Regions from separate parts of the Pseudoalteromonas sp. BSi20495 genome, predicted to be linked through region 2. Evidence: predicted binding sites of a transcription regulator. Region 2 holds the regulator's gene; the other holds the start of a gene.
What was found. Region 2 encodes LexA, which represses DNA repair genes until DNA is damaged. Its sites were predicted from a motif close to TACTGTATNNNNATACAGTA; they were not measured.
Positions count from the first base shown of each region.

Region 1: ruvC (crossover junction endodeoxyribonuclease RuvC) is a predicted target of LexA. The motif match lies at 4,051-4,070, and genes of this name have one in related genera.

Region 1 is NZ_BADY01000092.1:4,740-12,500, reverse strand. It holds tRNA gene P20495_RS07605 (tRNA-Pro) at 1-50, opposite strand, end outside; gene P20495_RS07610 (arylesterase) at 161-784, opposite strand; gene P20495_RS07615 (ABC transporter ATP-binding protein) at 785-1,498, shown strand; gene P20495_RS07620 (ABC transporter permease) at 1,488-3,989, shown strand; gene ruvC (crossover junction endodeoxyribonuclease RuvC) at 4,119-4,643, shown strand; gene ruvA (Holliday junction branch migration protein RuvA) at 4,646-5,263, shown strand; gene ruvB (Holliday junction branch migration DNA helicase RuvB) at 5,271-6,281, shown strand; gene tolQ (protein TolQ) at 7,436-7,761, shown strand, end outside.
Region 2 is NZ_BADY01000158.1:30,920-38,680, reverse strand. It holds gene ctaD (cytochrome c oxidase subunit I) at 1-1,153, opposite strand, end outside; gene coxB (cytochrome c oxidase subunit II) at 1,153-2,295, opposite strand; gene lexA (transcriptional repressor LexA) at 2,764-3,381, opposite strand; gene P20495_RS02905 (PaaI family thioesterase) at 3,549-3,989, shown strand; gene P20495_RS02910 (hypothetical protein) at 4,000-4,380, opposite strand; gene P20495_RS02915 (TonB-dependent receptor) at 4,804-7,515, shown strand; gene P20495_RS02920 (endonuclease) at 7,708-7,761, shown strand, end outside.

The DNA of each region.
Region 1 (7,761 bases), on a different contig from region 2:
CGACCCCTGCCACCCCATGACAGTGCGCTACCAAGCTGCGCCACATACCGATTTGTATGCAATAGTACGTGTATTTTTTTAAAAATCAATAAGCGATTGTTTGTTTGGATGTTTATTACGCAAGAACGCTAAAATAGCACTCTTGCGATGTACTAATTGGCTAGTCTTTATTTAACCACTTTTTGATCGAGTCATACATCTCATCTCGTATTATTGGCTGAGCTTTTTTGTTAGGGTGTAAACTATCGTTTTGCATTAGCTCAGCTTGGCTGGCAATGTTTAGCATAAAAAAGTTCATTAAATGCGCACTTGTCTCTTCGCTAACGCGCGAAAAAGTGTCAGTAAACATTTTACTGTAACGCGGGCCGTAATTAGGGGGAATGTAAATCTCCATTAAGGCGGTCATTGCATTAGCTGCTTGGCTTTTTTGAATAAGAGACGTTAAGTTAGTTTGCATTTTTTTTACTGGGAAACCACGTAAACCGTCGTTAGCACCTAGCTCAATAAGTACATGAGTGGGCTCGTATTGCTCAAGCAATGCATCTAAACGGCGTAGGGCTCCACCAGATGTTTCGCCACTAATACTGGCGTTGATAAGTTCAATGTCGGCTTGTTCGTCATCGTATTTATCTTGTAACAATTTTACCCAGCCTTCTTCTTGTTGAAGTCCGTAGGCTGCGCTTAAACTGTCACCGAGTATTAAAATCGTGTTGTCGGCTGCTGCGCTCAGCGGTTTGATAACTAAAAATAAAATGAATACTAAACGAAGGATTGAATGAGTCATATGTCAGCGCTTTCTCAATTAAATATAATTCAGGTTAATGGTTTGTCTAAAGTAGTCTCTACCTTTGAAGGTGAGCTGCCCATCCTCAGCGACATCAGCTTTAATGTCAAGCATGGTGAGTCTGTTGCTATAGTTGGCACGTCAGGCTCTGGTAAATCTACGTTACTCAGTTTATTAGCAGGGCTGGACACTGCAAGCAGCGGCGAAATATTTTTAGATGGTGAGCCATTACACAATTTAGATGAAGAAGAGCGTGCTGCACTGCGCGCGGCTAAAATTGGATTTGTGTTTCAATCGTTTATGTTAGTACAAAGCTTAACGGCACTTGAAAACGTTATGCTGCCAGCAGAGCTTGCTGGCGAAAGTGATGCGAAAGAGCAAGCAATTGCATTACTTGAAAAAGTAGGCTTGAGCCATCGTATTGATCATTACCCGTCGCAACTCTCTGGCGGTGAACAGCAACGTGTTGCTATTGCGCGAGCATTTATTGGTACACCTAAAATACTATTTGCTGATGAGCCTTCGGCTAACTTAGACAGCAAGAACGGTAAGATGATTGAATCCTTATTATTTGATTTAAACACGCAACACGGCACTACGCTTATTTTGGTTACTCACGATGAAGGGCTTGCACAAAAATGTGAGCACATTATTCAAATCGAAGCGGGTTTACTAGTAAAAAGCCAAGTAGAGGACGTTGCTAATGTGGGTTAAGTTAGCGCTTAAATTATTTTCACGAGAATTTCGTCGTGGTGAGCTCACGGTTATAAGCGCAGCTATCGCTCTTGCTGTGTTAACCGTGCTTACACTGTCGATGGTTACTGAGCGAATAGGGCAAAGTATTGCGCAAAAAAGCAGTGCTTTTATTGCAGCAGACCGTGTACTTACAAGCGACCATGTTCTGGACACCGCTTTTATTACTCAAGCACAGAGCCAAAATTTAAAAACGGCGCAAATGGTGTATTTCGATACTATGTTGTTTGCCGATGATGAAATGCAGTTTAGCTCAGTAAAAGCGGCATCTAATGCGTACCCTCTAAAAGGGCAGTTAAAAGTTAAAGATACCCTAACCGGTGAAACTAAAGTTGCTAATAGCGGGCCAACGCCTGGTAATGTGTGGCTAAGTGAATCGGTATTTTACAGTTTAAATATTGATATAGGCGCGCAAGTAGAGCTCGGCGCTGCATTATTTAATGTTTCAAAAGTTATTGTAGAAGAGCCAGACGCGCCATTTAATGTATTTTCGAGTAGCCGCCGCGTGCTTATTAATATTGACGATGTGGTAAAAACCGAAGTTGTGCAACCGGGTAGTCGTGTTTATTACCGCCAACTTTATGCAGGTAGTGAGGCCGACATAAATAGCTTTTACGAGTGGCTTAAACCACAAATGAAAGAAAACCAACAATGGTATGGCGTTAAAGACCGCCAATCACCCATTTCAAACAGTTTAAACCGCGCAGAGAGCTTTTTATTACTTGCCGGCCTATTAGGTATTATTTTGGCTGCAGTGGCTATAGCTGTTTCAGCAAAACGTTATTGTGAACGCCAATACGACCCAGTAGCGATGATGAAAACGCTCGGCGGTAGCCGCTCAATGATCCGCAAAATATACATGCTTCATTTATTGCTTGTATGTGCAATGGCGGTAAGTATAGGGCTGTTAATTGGTTATGGCTTGCAAGAAATAGCAACAAGTTACTTATCAAAAAGTATGGGCACAGAGTTACCCTTAGGTGGCTTTAAACCTTGGCTGGTGGCTATAAGCACTGGCGTAATTTGTGCTGTTATGTTTTCTATTAAACCATTATTTGATTTATTTGATATTCCGCCGCTTAGAGTACTGCGCCGTAACTTAGGTGATAAGTTGGCAGTAAGTCGTGTGCATTTAGGTATGAGTGCGCTAACCGTGTTTTTATTAATGTGGTTATTTAGTAACAACATAAAAATAACGCTTATTTTGTTTATATCAACACTTGCGCTAATTGGTGTGCTGTTTTTAGTATCTAAATTAATATTTGGTGGTGGTCGAAAACTAGGATTAAAGCCAGGTAACAGTTGGTCGCTTGCAATTGCGTCTATTCAAAAGCGTGCAAATGTGAACGCGGTACAGTTAATTAGTTTTTCGTTAGCGATTAAATTACTGCTGTTTTTAGTGGTACTTAAAAACGACATGATATCTGATTGGCAATCGCAACTACCAAACGATGCGCCTAATGCGTTTTTAGTTAATATTACGCAAAATGAGCTTGAGCCAATTAATGAGTATTTAGCACAAAAAGATATTCAGGTATCAGAGTTTTATCCGACTATTCGTGGACGTGTAAATGCGGTAAACGGCGAGTTGGTAGCACGTTCTGTATCGCTGCAAGACAACGAGAAAAAAGACGAAGAAGCACGTGCAGGTATTGGCCGCGAGCTAAACCTTACATGGCTTAAAGATGTGCCTGACCAAAATGAAGTAACACAAGGCACGTGGTTTGGTGAAAATGCGATGGCTGAAGCCTCAGTAGAGGAGTCGATGCTTGAGCGTTTAGATGTTGAGATAGGCGATACGCTTACATTTTTAATTGGTTCGCAGTCGTTCGACGCTAAAATCACCAGTGTGCGCAAAGTTAATTGGGCCACGCTTAAACCTAACTTTTTTATTATTTTAAGCCCAGATGTGCTTGCAGATTTTCCGGCAACGTATATTTCGTCGGTACGTATAAATCCAGATCAAAAGCGTGATTTTAGCCAGTTATTGCGTACTTACCCTACTATTACAGCGATTGATATTGATAACTTTGTTAAGCAAATACAAACAACTATTTCGCAAGTATCACTCGCCATTGGCTTTGTACTTGCAATTGTTGTGCTGTGTGGTGCGCTTGTACTTATATCGCAAGTGCAAGCTAGTTTAGGTGAGCGTATGCAAGAAATTGTCATACTCAGAACGCTTGGCGCTAAAAGCCGATTAATTAAAAACGCGACCTTGTATGAGTTTTTATTACTAGGCGGTTTAGCTGGTTTAGTGGCCGCACTTTTTAGCGACATAGCGCTTTTAATTGTGCAGCAACAAATGTTTGATTTAGCAGGTAAGTTACACCCGCATATATGGATTATTGGTCCGGTAGCTGGCGGCGTATTTGTGGCAGGTTTAGGTTATTTAATGATTGCCCGAACACTTAAACAAAACACCCAAGGATTAGTGCGTGCCCTAGGGTAAGCTAAACTAACATGCTCCTGTAAATGCCTACCTAGTTTGTGGGCATTTTTGTTTTTCTTTGTACTGGTAATTTATACAGTGCTCTGGCATTATTAGCGTAATTTAAAAATAATAACAATGGAGCGCTGTTTGGCCATTATTTTAGGGATCGATCCTGGTTCACGTTTGACCGGATATGGTGTTGTTGCCCATCAAGGTTCTAAATTTACATACTTAGGCAGTGGCTGTATTAAGTTAGCCGATCATCCTTTTCCGATTAGGCTTAAAATGATCTACCAAGGCATTACACAGCTTATTGAGCAGTTTTCGCCAGAAACCTTTGCCATTGAAAAAGTATTTATGGCGCACAACCCCGATTCAGCTTTAAAACTAGGCCAAGCTAGAGGCGCTGCGATTGTTGGGGCGGCAATGGCCGACTTACCCGTATTTGAATATTCAGCTAGGCAAATTAAGCAAGCAGTAGTAGGCAACGGTGGCGCAGATAAAACACAAGTGCAACACATGGTAAAAAATATTTTAAAACTACCCGGTACGCCACAGGCCGATGCAGCTGATGCACTCGCTATTGCGATTTGCCACGCCCACTCAGAACAAAATTTAATTAAACTAGCGGGTAGCGCAAGCAAAACCGTTAGAGGACGTTTAAGGAAATAACTATGATAGGCCGCTTAAATGGTATTTTAGTCGAAAAACAGCCACCAGAAATATTACTCGATGTAAGTGGTGTAGGTTACGAAGTACAAATGCCGATGACCTGTTTTTACGATTTACCAAAAATTGGTGAAAATGCGATTGTTTACACTCACTTTGTAGTGCGTGAAGATGCTCAACTATTATTTGGTTTTAATAATAAAGTTGAACGTGCTTTGTTTAGAGAGCTATTAAAAGCAAATGGCGTAGGGCCAAAACTTGGCTTAGCTATTTTATCGGGCATGTCGGCAAAGCAATTTGTAAGTTGTGTAAATAACGAAGACTCAACATCGCTTGTTAAATTACCCGGTGTAGGTAAAAAAACAGCCGAGCGTTTAGTACTCGAAATGAAAGACAGACTAAAAGATTGGGGTAATGATTTATTTACGCCATTTAGCGACAGCGCAGTAATAGAGCCAATGAGCGATGCGACAATTGCTAATAATGCAGCGGATGATGCCGTATCGGCACTGCTTGCATTAGGTTATAAATTGCCACAAGCTCAAAAAGCCGTAAAATCGATAAGTAAACCCGATATGTCTACTGAGGTTCTTATTAGAGAATCTTTAAAATCTATGTTGTGAGTAACCCATGATTGAAGCGGATCGCTTAATTGATGCGACTGAAAAAACAAATGAAGACTCTATAGATCGTGCAATAAGACCAAAACTTTTAGCCGACTACAGAGGCCAGCCTCATGTTAAGCAGCAAATGGAAATTTTTATTGAAGCTGCCCGAACCCGTGGTGAAGCGCTCGATCATTTATTAATATTTGGCCCACCTGGGCTTGGTAAAACCACGCTTGCAAATATTGTAGCCAATGAATTACACGTAAGTATTAAAACAACATCAGGCCCTGTACTTGAAAAAGCAGGCGATTTAGCTGCACTACTAACCAACTTAGAAGAAGGCGATGTATTGTTTATAGATGAAATACATAGGCTAAGCCCGCAAGTTGAAGAAATACTGTATCCCGCAATGGAAGACTACCAGCTTGATATAATGATAGGTGAAGGCCCAGCTGCGCGTTCTATTAAATTAGACTTACCTGCATTTACACTTATAGGTGCCACTACGCGAGCAGGCTCGCTTACATCGCCACTGCGTGACCGTTTTGGGATTGTGCAGCGATTAGAGTTTTATTCTGTAGAAGATTTATCGCACATAGTAGGGCGCTCAGCACATTACCTTGATTTAGAAATGTGTGATGATGGCGCTACCGAAATCGCGCAGCGCTCGCGGGGTACACCACGTATTGCAAACCGCTTATTGCGCCGTGTACGCGATTACACTCAAGTAAAATCTGACGGCACAGTAAACGCCGATGTAGCTAAGCAAGCCCTTGATATGATTGACGTAGATAAAAGTGGTTTTGATTATATGGACCGTAAATATTTACTCGCTATAATTGAAAAGTTTATGGGCGGCCCTGTCGGGCTCGACAATGTAGCGGCTGCTATTGGCGAAGAGCGCGAAACAATAGAAGATGTGATAGAACCATTTTTGATCCAACAAGGATTTATTCAGCGCACACCTCGCGGGCGAATAGTCTCTGACAGTGCATACCATCACTTTGGATTAATGCCAAAAAAGACGACTTAATCTAAATTTCAATTAATCACTTGCGCTTGCATAAGTAAATGTACAGCAAGCGCGTATACCTAATTTTATAATGTTACCCACCATATTTTCACATCGTTACTCTAAACCAAGTTATTACAATTTTACCCACTATATAATCAGTTAACGCTTAATTCACAGAGCGTTAAGACTTGCGTGGCTATGCTGCGGGCTATTCGATAGATAGAGTATATTGCATAGCCGTTATCGTATTAGGCTGTTACAGTGTTGTTTAGTTTGCAATAATACTTAATCAATTAGAGGGGTTGAATCTGACGTTAACCGTGTTAAAAATTTCTGATATACGACTGCATGGATGCAGAGCAATGCAGGAGCATGAGTGATAACAACTAAATAACGAAATTTTTGCCTTGTTATAGATACGATTTTCTTACCTCAAAATAGATTACTCAATTAAGTAAATTGGTATTAAATGATTTCAATTTTTTTGGCAAAAAAAAACCCGCAAAAAATGCGGGTAAACAACAAGTTGAAGGAAGTAATCTTGGGAACTACATTTTACACAACTAGGTTTTATCCTAAAAATGTAAAACAATGTAATACGATAAAATATCCTATTACTAAGAACTTTGCTTAATGAAGCTATTTCACTCAGTGCCAGCTCGGTATGGGGAGATAATACGCAATATATATTTATTATTCAAACTAGAAAATTTATAATTTCGGATTATAAAAACTAATGCAATGAAATTTCTGGTTGTTTAAAACTTGTTCGTTAATGTTTTTTTCTGTTTGTAAGTTAATGAAAATTAGTGATTAAGTTTGAGTTTGCACTGCTTGTCGCTATTAGTTTTACTATTACCTTTAGGTTTTGTTTAAGTTTTTTGAGTGTTTATGCAGTGATTTTGAATAAATGAGGCGTTTTATGGTGTTTTGCTTGTATATTTAAGCATATCTTGAGCGCATTATTAAATAGCGGAAATGGCTTTAAATTCTTTTGCTAGATAATTGCGAAATAAAGGTTATTTCAACGTTTTTTGTTGCTTATTCATAGCAATATCGTTGTCAGTTTGAAATGGACTCGATACACTATGTGCAACTTTTGGCTGCACGAGCGGTCATATTTACACAAATCAATCAATTTGACGTATTTTGATACTATTTAGGAGTTTCACGTGGGATCAGGGCTTAATTTTTTGGATTTAATATTAGAAGCCAGTTTGCTTGTTCAACTAGTAATGTTAGGGCTAGTTGCTATGTCTGTAATGTCATGGGCAATTATTTTTCAGCGTAAAAAAGCAATATCAGATGCGTTAGCAAGTGCTAAAAAGTTTGAACAAAAATTTTGGTCTGGTATTGATTTAAGTAAGCTATATAACGAAATTTCATCACGTAACGGTCAATCTGAAGGTATTGAAGCTCTATTTACAGCTGGTTTTAAAGAGTTTGCGCGACATAAGAAAAATACCTTTCAAAGTGCGAGTATTGTAATGGAAGGTAC
Region 2 (7,761 bases):
GATATTGAAAGTCAGCAGGTGTAATTGCCAGCATCAATCCCGAAAAACCACCTAAGGTAAACAGCACAATAAACGCAATACTAAAAAGCATTGGCACTTCAAAAGTTATTGAGCCTTTCCACATTGTGGCAACCCAATTAAATACTTTTACTCCTGTAGGTACCGATATAAGCATGGTCGCGTACATAAAAAACAACTCGCCAGCGACCGGCATCCCAGTAGTAAACATATGATGAGCCCATACAATAAAGCTCAATAGTGCTATGGAGGATGTGGCGTATACCATTGAGGCATAGCCAAAAAGTTTTTTACGAGAAAAGGTAGGTACTATTGTAGATATAATGCCAAAGGCAGGAAGAATCATTATGTACACTTCAGGGTGACCAAAAAACCAAAAAATGTGCTGAAACATCACCGGGTCGCCACCGCCTGCAGCATCAAAAAAGCTGGTCGCAAAGTACTTATCGGTAAGTACCATAGTGACAGCCCCTGCAAGCACTGGCATTACCGCAATTAATAAAAAGGCAGTAATTAACCACGTCCATACAAATAAGGGCAACTTCATCCATGTCATGCCGGGGGCACGTAAGTTCACTATGGTTACAATCACATTGATTGCGCCCATTATTGAGCTAATCCCCATAATATGTACGGCAAATACAAACAATGCAGTATTATCATTACTGTATGTTGTGGACAATGGTGCATAAAAAGTCCAGCCAAATGCAGGGCCCCCACCAGGCATAAATAACGATGCCAATAGGATTAAAAACGCAAACGGTAAAATCCAAAAGCTCCAGTTATTCATTCTTGGCAATGCCATATCTGGCGCGCCAATCATGAGTGGTATCATCCAGTTAGCAAGGCCTGTAAAGGCGGGCATAACCGCACCAAACACCATAATTAAACCATGCACTGTGGTCATTTGATTAAAAAAGTGAGGGTCGACCAACTGTAAGCCTGGTTGAAATAGTTCAGCTCTGATCACCATAGCCATTGCGCCACCAATTAAGAACATGGTCAGCGAAAAAATTAAATATAAACTACCTATATCTTTATGATTAGTTGTGTAAAGCCAGCGTTTAAAACCTTTAGCTGGGTGATGAGCATGATGAGCTTCATTGGCGTTAGGTTGTTCTACTATGCTACTCATTAGTTCGCCTCCACTTTGGCATCAAGTGCTGTCTGTATTTGACTCGGTTGAATAACATCACCCGTATCATTACCCCACGCATTACGTTTATAAGTAATAACCGCAGCTAATTGCTTTATAGATAACTGCTTGGCAAAAGCTTGCATTGCCGTACCGGGTCGTCCATGGATAACTACATCAATGTGATCTTTTATATCGCCAAGCACTATCGGGCTGCCTTTAAGTGCAGGAAATACACCCGGTAACCCCATGCCCGTAGGCTGATGGCACGCTGCACAATTAGCCATATATACTTGTTCGCCTAAAGTCATTAACTCTTCTTTTGGGAGGGTTTTATCAAGTAATGCGGCATCTGCTAATGCTGCTTTCTGCTTCGCCTGCTTTGCATCTGCAAGCCATGTTTTAAAATCAGCCTCAGATTTAGCGACCACCACAACAGGCATAAAGCCATGGTCTTTACCACACAACTCAGCACATTGTCCTCGGTAAGTACCTTCTTCGTTTATGTTCGTCCATGTTTCGTTTATAAAGCCGGGGTTCGCATCTTTTTTAACTGCAAAATCAGGTACCCACCAAGAGTGAATAACATCGTCAGAAGTCATTAAAAATCGTACTTTTTGATTTATTGGCAGTACAAGAGGCTTATCAACCTCAAGTAAGTAGTTAGGATTTTTATCTGCAAGATTCGCGATTTCATCTTGCGGGGTAGATAAAATAGAGTAGAACTCTACATCTTCGCCCATATATTCATAATGCCATTTCCATTGCGAACCCGTAATTTTAATAGTGAGATCAGCTTTGCTGGCATCTTCCATTGCAATTAGGGTTTTAGTGGCTGGTACTGCCATAGCAATTAAAATAACAAACGGAATTGCAGTCCAAAGTATTTCTACTTTAGTGCTTTCGTGAAATTGGGCAGGTACAGCCCCTTTAGATTTACGGTGATGAATAAGTGCCCAAAACATAATTGCGAACACTATCACCCCAATCACACAACATATTATAAATATGGTCATGTGCAGCTGATATACATTATTGCTTATATCGGTTACGCCTTTGCGCATATTGTATTGGCTATTAGCCAAAACTGGGTGCGTAAAAACACATAATATAAGCCACAAGGTAGAGGTCAGTTTACCCATGTGACGGCTCCTTTGATGCTATTGCGAATGCAAAGCGAAGAGGCATACGGCTTAAACGCCAATTCGTTATTTTTATTTTTTTAGCCAATCTCATTTAATATTGATTGGTTTTGCTGCGCCAACAACGAGTTTGTGTATATTGTGTGTTCTCAAAACTAAAAAGCTGTGAGTTATTATTAGCTCAGCACATTAATAATTAGCTAAAAAACGAACAACAAGCAAGTTTCAGTATAAAAAACAATCAGGTGATATTGAGTAATTAATAAAAAGTCAGTAATCAACTAGTCAACAGAAAGTTCAAAATATGAGCAAAACAAAGGGGTTTAACGCATTCGGAGGGGGAAAATATAAGTGCAAAAAAATTTACAGCTAAAATAATTAGTTGGCTGTTTACGTCCTATTTTTAGTGCTAATGTTAAAACAAAAATGCGTGCTAAAAAGCACGCATTCATAAAAATAAATTAAAAACTACATCCAATCAGCGTTACGAATAACTCCAACGGCTAAACCTTCTATATTAAAAGATTCATTTTCTAGATCAACTTCAATTGGCGAAAAGTCGTCATTCTCAGCATGCAATAATACTTTTCGGCCTGCTTTTTCAAACCGCTTTACGGTAACATCATCATCAACACGAGCAACTACAACTTGTCCATTTTCTGCAACTTGAGTTTTATGCACAGCTAACAAATCACCATCCATAATACCTATATCTTTCATACTCATACCGTTAACGCGCAATAAAAAATCAGCAGCAGGTTTAAACATTAATGGATCAATTTTACAATGACTCTCAACGTGCTCTTGCGCCAAAATAGGCTCTCCCGCTGCGACTCGCCCGATAAGAGGTAAACCTAACTGTTCAGGCTCTTCTTCCTCAACAAGTTGAATACCTCGGCTTGCACCTGGTTTCATCTTAATAGCACCTTTTTTAGCAAGCGCTTTTAAGTGCTCTTCAGCAGCATTGGCACTTTTAAAGCCTAATGTTTGTGCAATTTCAGCACGTGTAGGAGGCATACCAGTGTCTTTAATAAAAACTTTAACTAATTCGAGAATTTGAGCTTGGCGCTTCGTTAATGGTCGCATACAACTGGTTTTCCATACAGTACATTTAACTGTGAGTATATACAGTTAAATAAAAATCGCAAATTTAAATTAAGCCTTAAAATAGCTAAAGTAATTTCACTTGTGTACATTTCAAAGATATAACTAAAGCTAAGTTTATAAATGATTAAAAATGCAAAGGAGATATTATGAGTATTTGGTACCAGCCCATCACTTTAGAGTTGTGCAAGCAGTTAGAGAAAGGCGTTAATGGCCACGGTACACTAATGAAAACCATGGGAATTGAAATTACCGAAATTGGTGATGATTACCTCGTAGCAACTATGCCTGCCATACCAGCGCATCATAATCCAATGGGCATGGTGCATGGAGGAGCCAACGTAGTGCTTGCCGAAACAGTAGCAAGTTATGCAGCTAACTTCGTAGTCGACTTCACTCAGTTTTATTGTGTCGGACAAGAAATTAGCGCCAGTCACTTAAAAGCATCTCGTAATGGTACTTTAACAGCCACCGCAAAAGCGTTTCATATTGGTAAGCGTAGTTCAGTCTGGGAAATAAAAATTACTAATAGTCGAAACGAGCTTTGCTGCGTATCAAGAATGACCGCAGCCGTAGTAGAGCGAAGATAATTACTTACTGTTACTTTTCGATTGGGTAAATTGTAATTTCCATACCCGCACCAATAGCAGATATACGTAATAATGTATCTGCATCTAAAGCTTGGTTAAAACACTTAGGCGATGTGCCTGATTCAAAACCAATATCAAATGTTCTACGTGAACAACTTAGCCATTGCTTTAACGCATTACGCGAACACGATTCAATAAGCTCACAGATATGGTTAATTGCTTTGTCAGGCGTGTTTACTACACCTGTTGCTTCAATGCGGGCTAATTGACGGTATTCGTCTTTGTCATAATGTAAAATCGTCGCGACTTTTTTCAAGTCTGCCACTAGCAAACTAATATCTTGCTTTGATTCAAGCTCAAGATCTACATTTAAAAATTGAATTTCCGACATTGTTTAGTATTTATCCTCTAATGATTACACCGCAAACTTTAACGCAGTTTTACTTTTATACCAAATCAACTATGTAATATAAGCTGTTTTATATGGTAAATAGATAGTTTTACGCATTCATAGTCCATTATTTAATATTTATCATTTTTAAGTACAAACAATACTTTTTTATAAACTCCATGGCCTGTTGACCTTTGAGGATTAAAATTAAGTGAATTATTGTTTAAAAAAGTATAAAAAATAACCTTGACTTTCATATGCCACCGGTGGCATTTTAAGTGTGCGGGTTAAATACACTGCTTAAAGAGGTGTATTTAAATAAAGCCAAACACACCTCACTCATATTTACGCTTACTTATAACACAAAAAATAAGTGTAAAATCTGAACTGAGTGGCATTACCTAAATTCAGCAGGAACACACAATGAAAACGTCAAAAAGATTCACTCTCAGGCCACTTAATTACATTATTAGTGCATTATTAATTAGCACGACAGCTCAAATCAGTGCTGAAGAAGCCGAACAAACAAATATAAAAAAGAAAAGTGAAATTGAGTTAATCGAAGTTACAGGCTTTAGATCATCACTTAATAAATCGCTGGCTACCAAAAGGTTTGAAGTAAATACCACGGAATCAATTGCAGCCGAAGACATTGGTAAATTTCCAGATTTAAATATCGCAGAGTCACTACAGCGAATCCCTGGTGTCGCAATTTCGCGAGAAGGAGGAGAAGGACGTCAAATTACTCTACGTGGTTTAGGCCCATCTTTTACCCGCTCAACCCTTAATGGTATGGAAGTTCCTGCTAGTACAGATGGGACTGATTCGGGTGGTGGTGTAAATGGCGGCAGAGCATTTGACTTCAACGTTTTTGCATCAGAGCTATTCAATCGCGTTGATATTCAAAAATCACCAACAGCTGCAACCGAAGAAGGAGGTATTGCAGGTACTGTCGATATGTATTCAGCAAAACCTTTTGATTCCCCCGGTCTTCATGTAGCTGCGTCGGCACAGGCAGGCTATAACGATTTAACAGAAGAGACAGACCCTAGAATGGTATTTATGATCAGTAATACATTTGCTGACGATACCTTTGGGGCTTTATTCTCTGTCGCTAAATCAGAGCGCACAGTTCGCCAAGAAGGTTTTGGTACTGTTCGCTGGACAACCCCCGTCAAAGACGGCGGCGGTGTCTATGCTGACACATCAAATACTGACGTTATTGGCACAGCTGATGTGGGAAATTGTGAATTTGAAGGTGAGCAAGTTGATGATGTAAATTGCCTATGGACTCCTCGACTTCCCCGCCCTGATTTTTTTGGTAATGAACAAGATAGATTAGGTTTTACAGGCTCATTACAGTATGCGCCTAACGATGACTTAGTAATTACCTTCGATACCTTGCATTCTACCCTCGACAACAGTCGTACGATGTATAATTTCTTCGAAATGTTCAGAAATACATTTAGCGAGATCACTCCAGACTCTATTACAGTTGCCGAAAATGGAAAACAAATTCAGGCAGGTACATTTAGTGGAGTAAAGTCCCGTGCAGAAAGCCGTCAACAGGTATCTAAAACAAAATTTAAACAGTATGTGTTATCTGGTAAATACCACCTATCTGACTACTTAAAATTAGATGCAATGATCGGCACCGCTGAGTCAAATGCTCGCTCTGAGCAATATCGTTATAATATGACCAGCAATACACCTCATACCGTCTCAATTGATTTTGGAAATAGCGCAAATACTGCAGTGATGGATTATGGCTATGATAATTTAGATGCAAGTTCATTTAATTTAACAGACGGTCGACTTCGTGCTACGGATGTACTCAGAAAAAATGATACTGCCAAATTAGATTTAACTTACGAAACAGACTTTATGAGCATTAAAGGTGGGGTTGCTTATAACGATAGAACAGTAAACTATGATGAATCGCAAATTAATGGATTTCCGGATCAAGAGTCAGCCGTCGGCTTTTCACAATTAATGCCTTACGATGATTATGGTTCAGGCTATGATGGTACGTTGCCGCAATTTATTGTGGCCGATTTTGATGCAATTGAATCACAACTACTCAATAAAGAGTGGACGGCGCGAAGTGCACAAAGCTGGGAAGTTGAAGAGGAAACCATCGCTGCTTATATTCAATCAGATTTTGAATATGAAATATCTGATATGCTCCTACGAACAAATGTAGGCTTACGTTATGTAAAAACAGAAACAACATCAACGGGCTTTATTCAAAGCGATCCTGTTGAAATTGAAAATAGTTACGATAATGTTTTACCTGTTTTAAATTTAGCACTGGATGCAACGCAAGATGTTGTTGTACGTTTAGGGTTATCCAAAACCATGACTCGTCCAAGCCTTGGCTCACTAAACCCAGGTAACCCATCATTCTCCTATTTAAATGGAACAGTCAGTGCGGGTAATCCATTTTTAGACCCATTCACCTCAACAAATACTGATTTAGGTATCGAATGGTATTTTGATGAAGAGTCGCTACTTGCTTTAACTGGTTTTTATAAAGATATAGGTACTTTCATCACCAGCTCAACTGAAGAAAAATTAGTTGACCCTGCATACTTACCTTTCATTGATAACGATCCGCAATACGATCCATCAAGTGCACTTGACCCAAGAACAACACCCTACACCCATTACGTACCTGTAAATGGCAAGGGAACTGTTGTTAAAGGTATTGAGCTAATATATCAACAGCCATTTAGCTTTTTACCGGGGTTATTAAAAAATACCGGTATTGTTTCTAACTACACTCACGTATCCGCAGGAGAAATAACGGGGCTTTCTAAAAATTCATATAATTTCACACTTTATTACGAAGAAGAAAATTATGGCGCTCGCGTTTCAATGAATAAACGCGATAACTACATTACTGATTATACTGGCAGTAATGGTAATGCTGAAGAAGCAACAACAGGTCCAGCACATTATGACCTTTCTGCTTTTTATAACCTCAATGACAATGTAACCGTAACATTTGAAGCTATTAACTTAACCGATGAATACGAGCGCTTGTATACCACTGGTGACGGAACACTTAATTTACCACGAGAGTATAACCATACTGGTAGGCAATTCTTTTTAGGTATTCGCTATAGTATGTAAGTAAATATCTTAACCAAAGCTCAGGTTAAATAGCTTATACAAAGCTGATAGTTTCCCCGCACTATCAGCTTTTTTACAAAAATAAAAAGAGCAAGTACCAGTAACCATTTCAAGCTAAATTCTAAGTCTCCTTTATCTTTTTTAATCAACAGCTTAAACTAGCCATTCCTGTAGTTCACATATGTGATGGATATGACTCGATTTATTCTGGCCTTATTGGCTTGTTTTTTGTGTGTTTCGGTATCA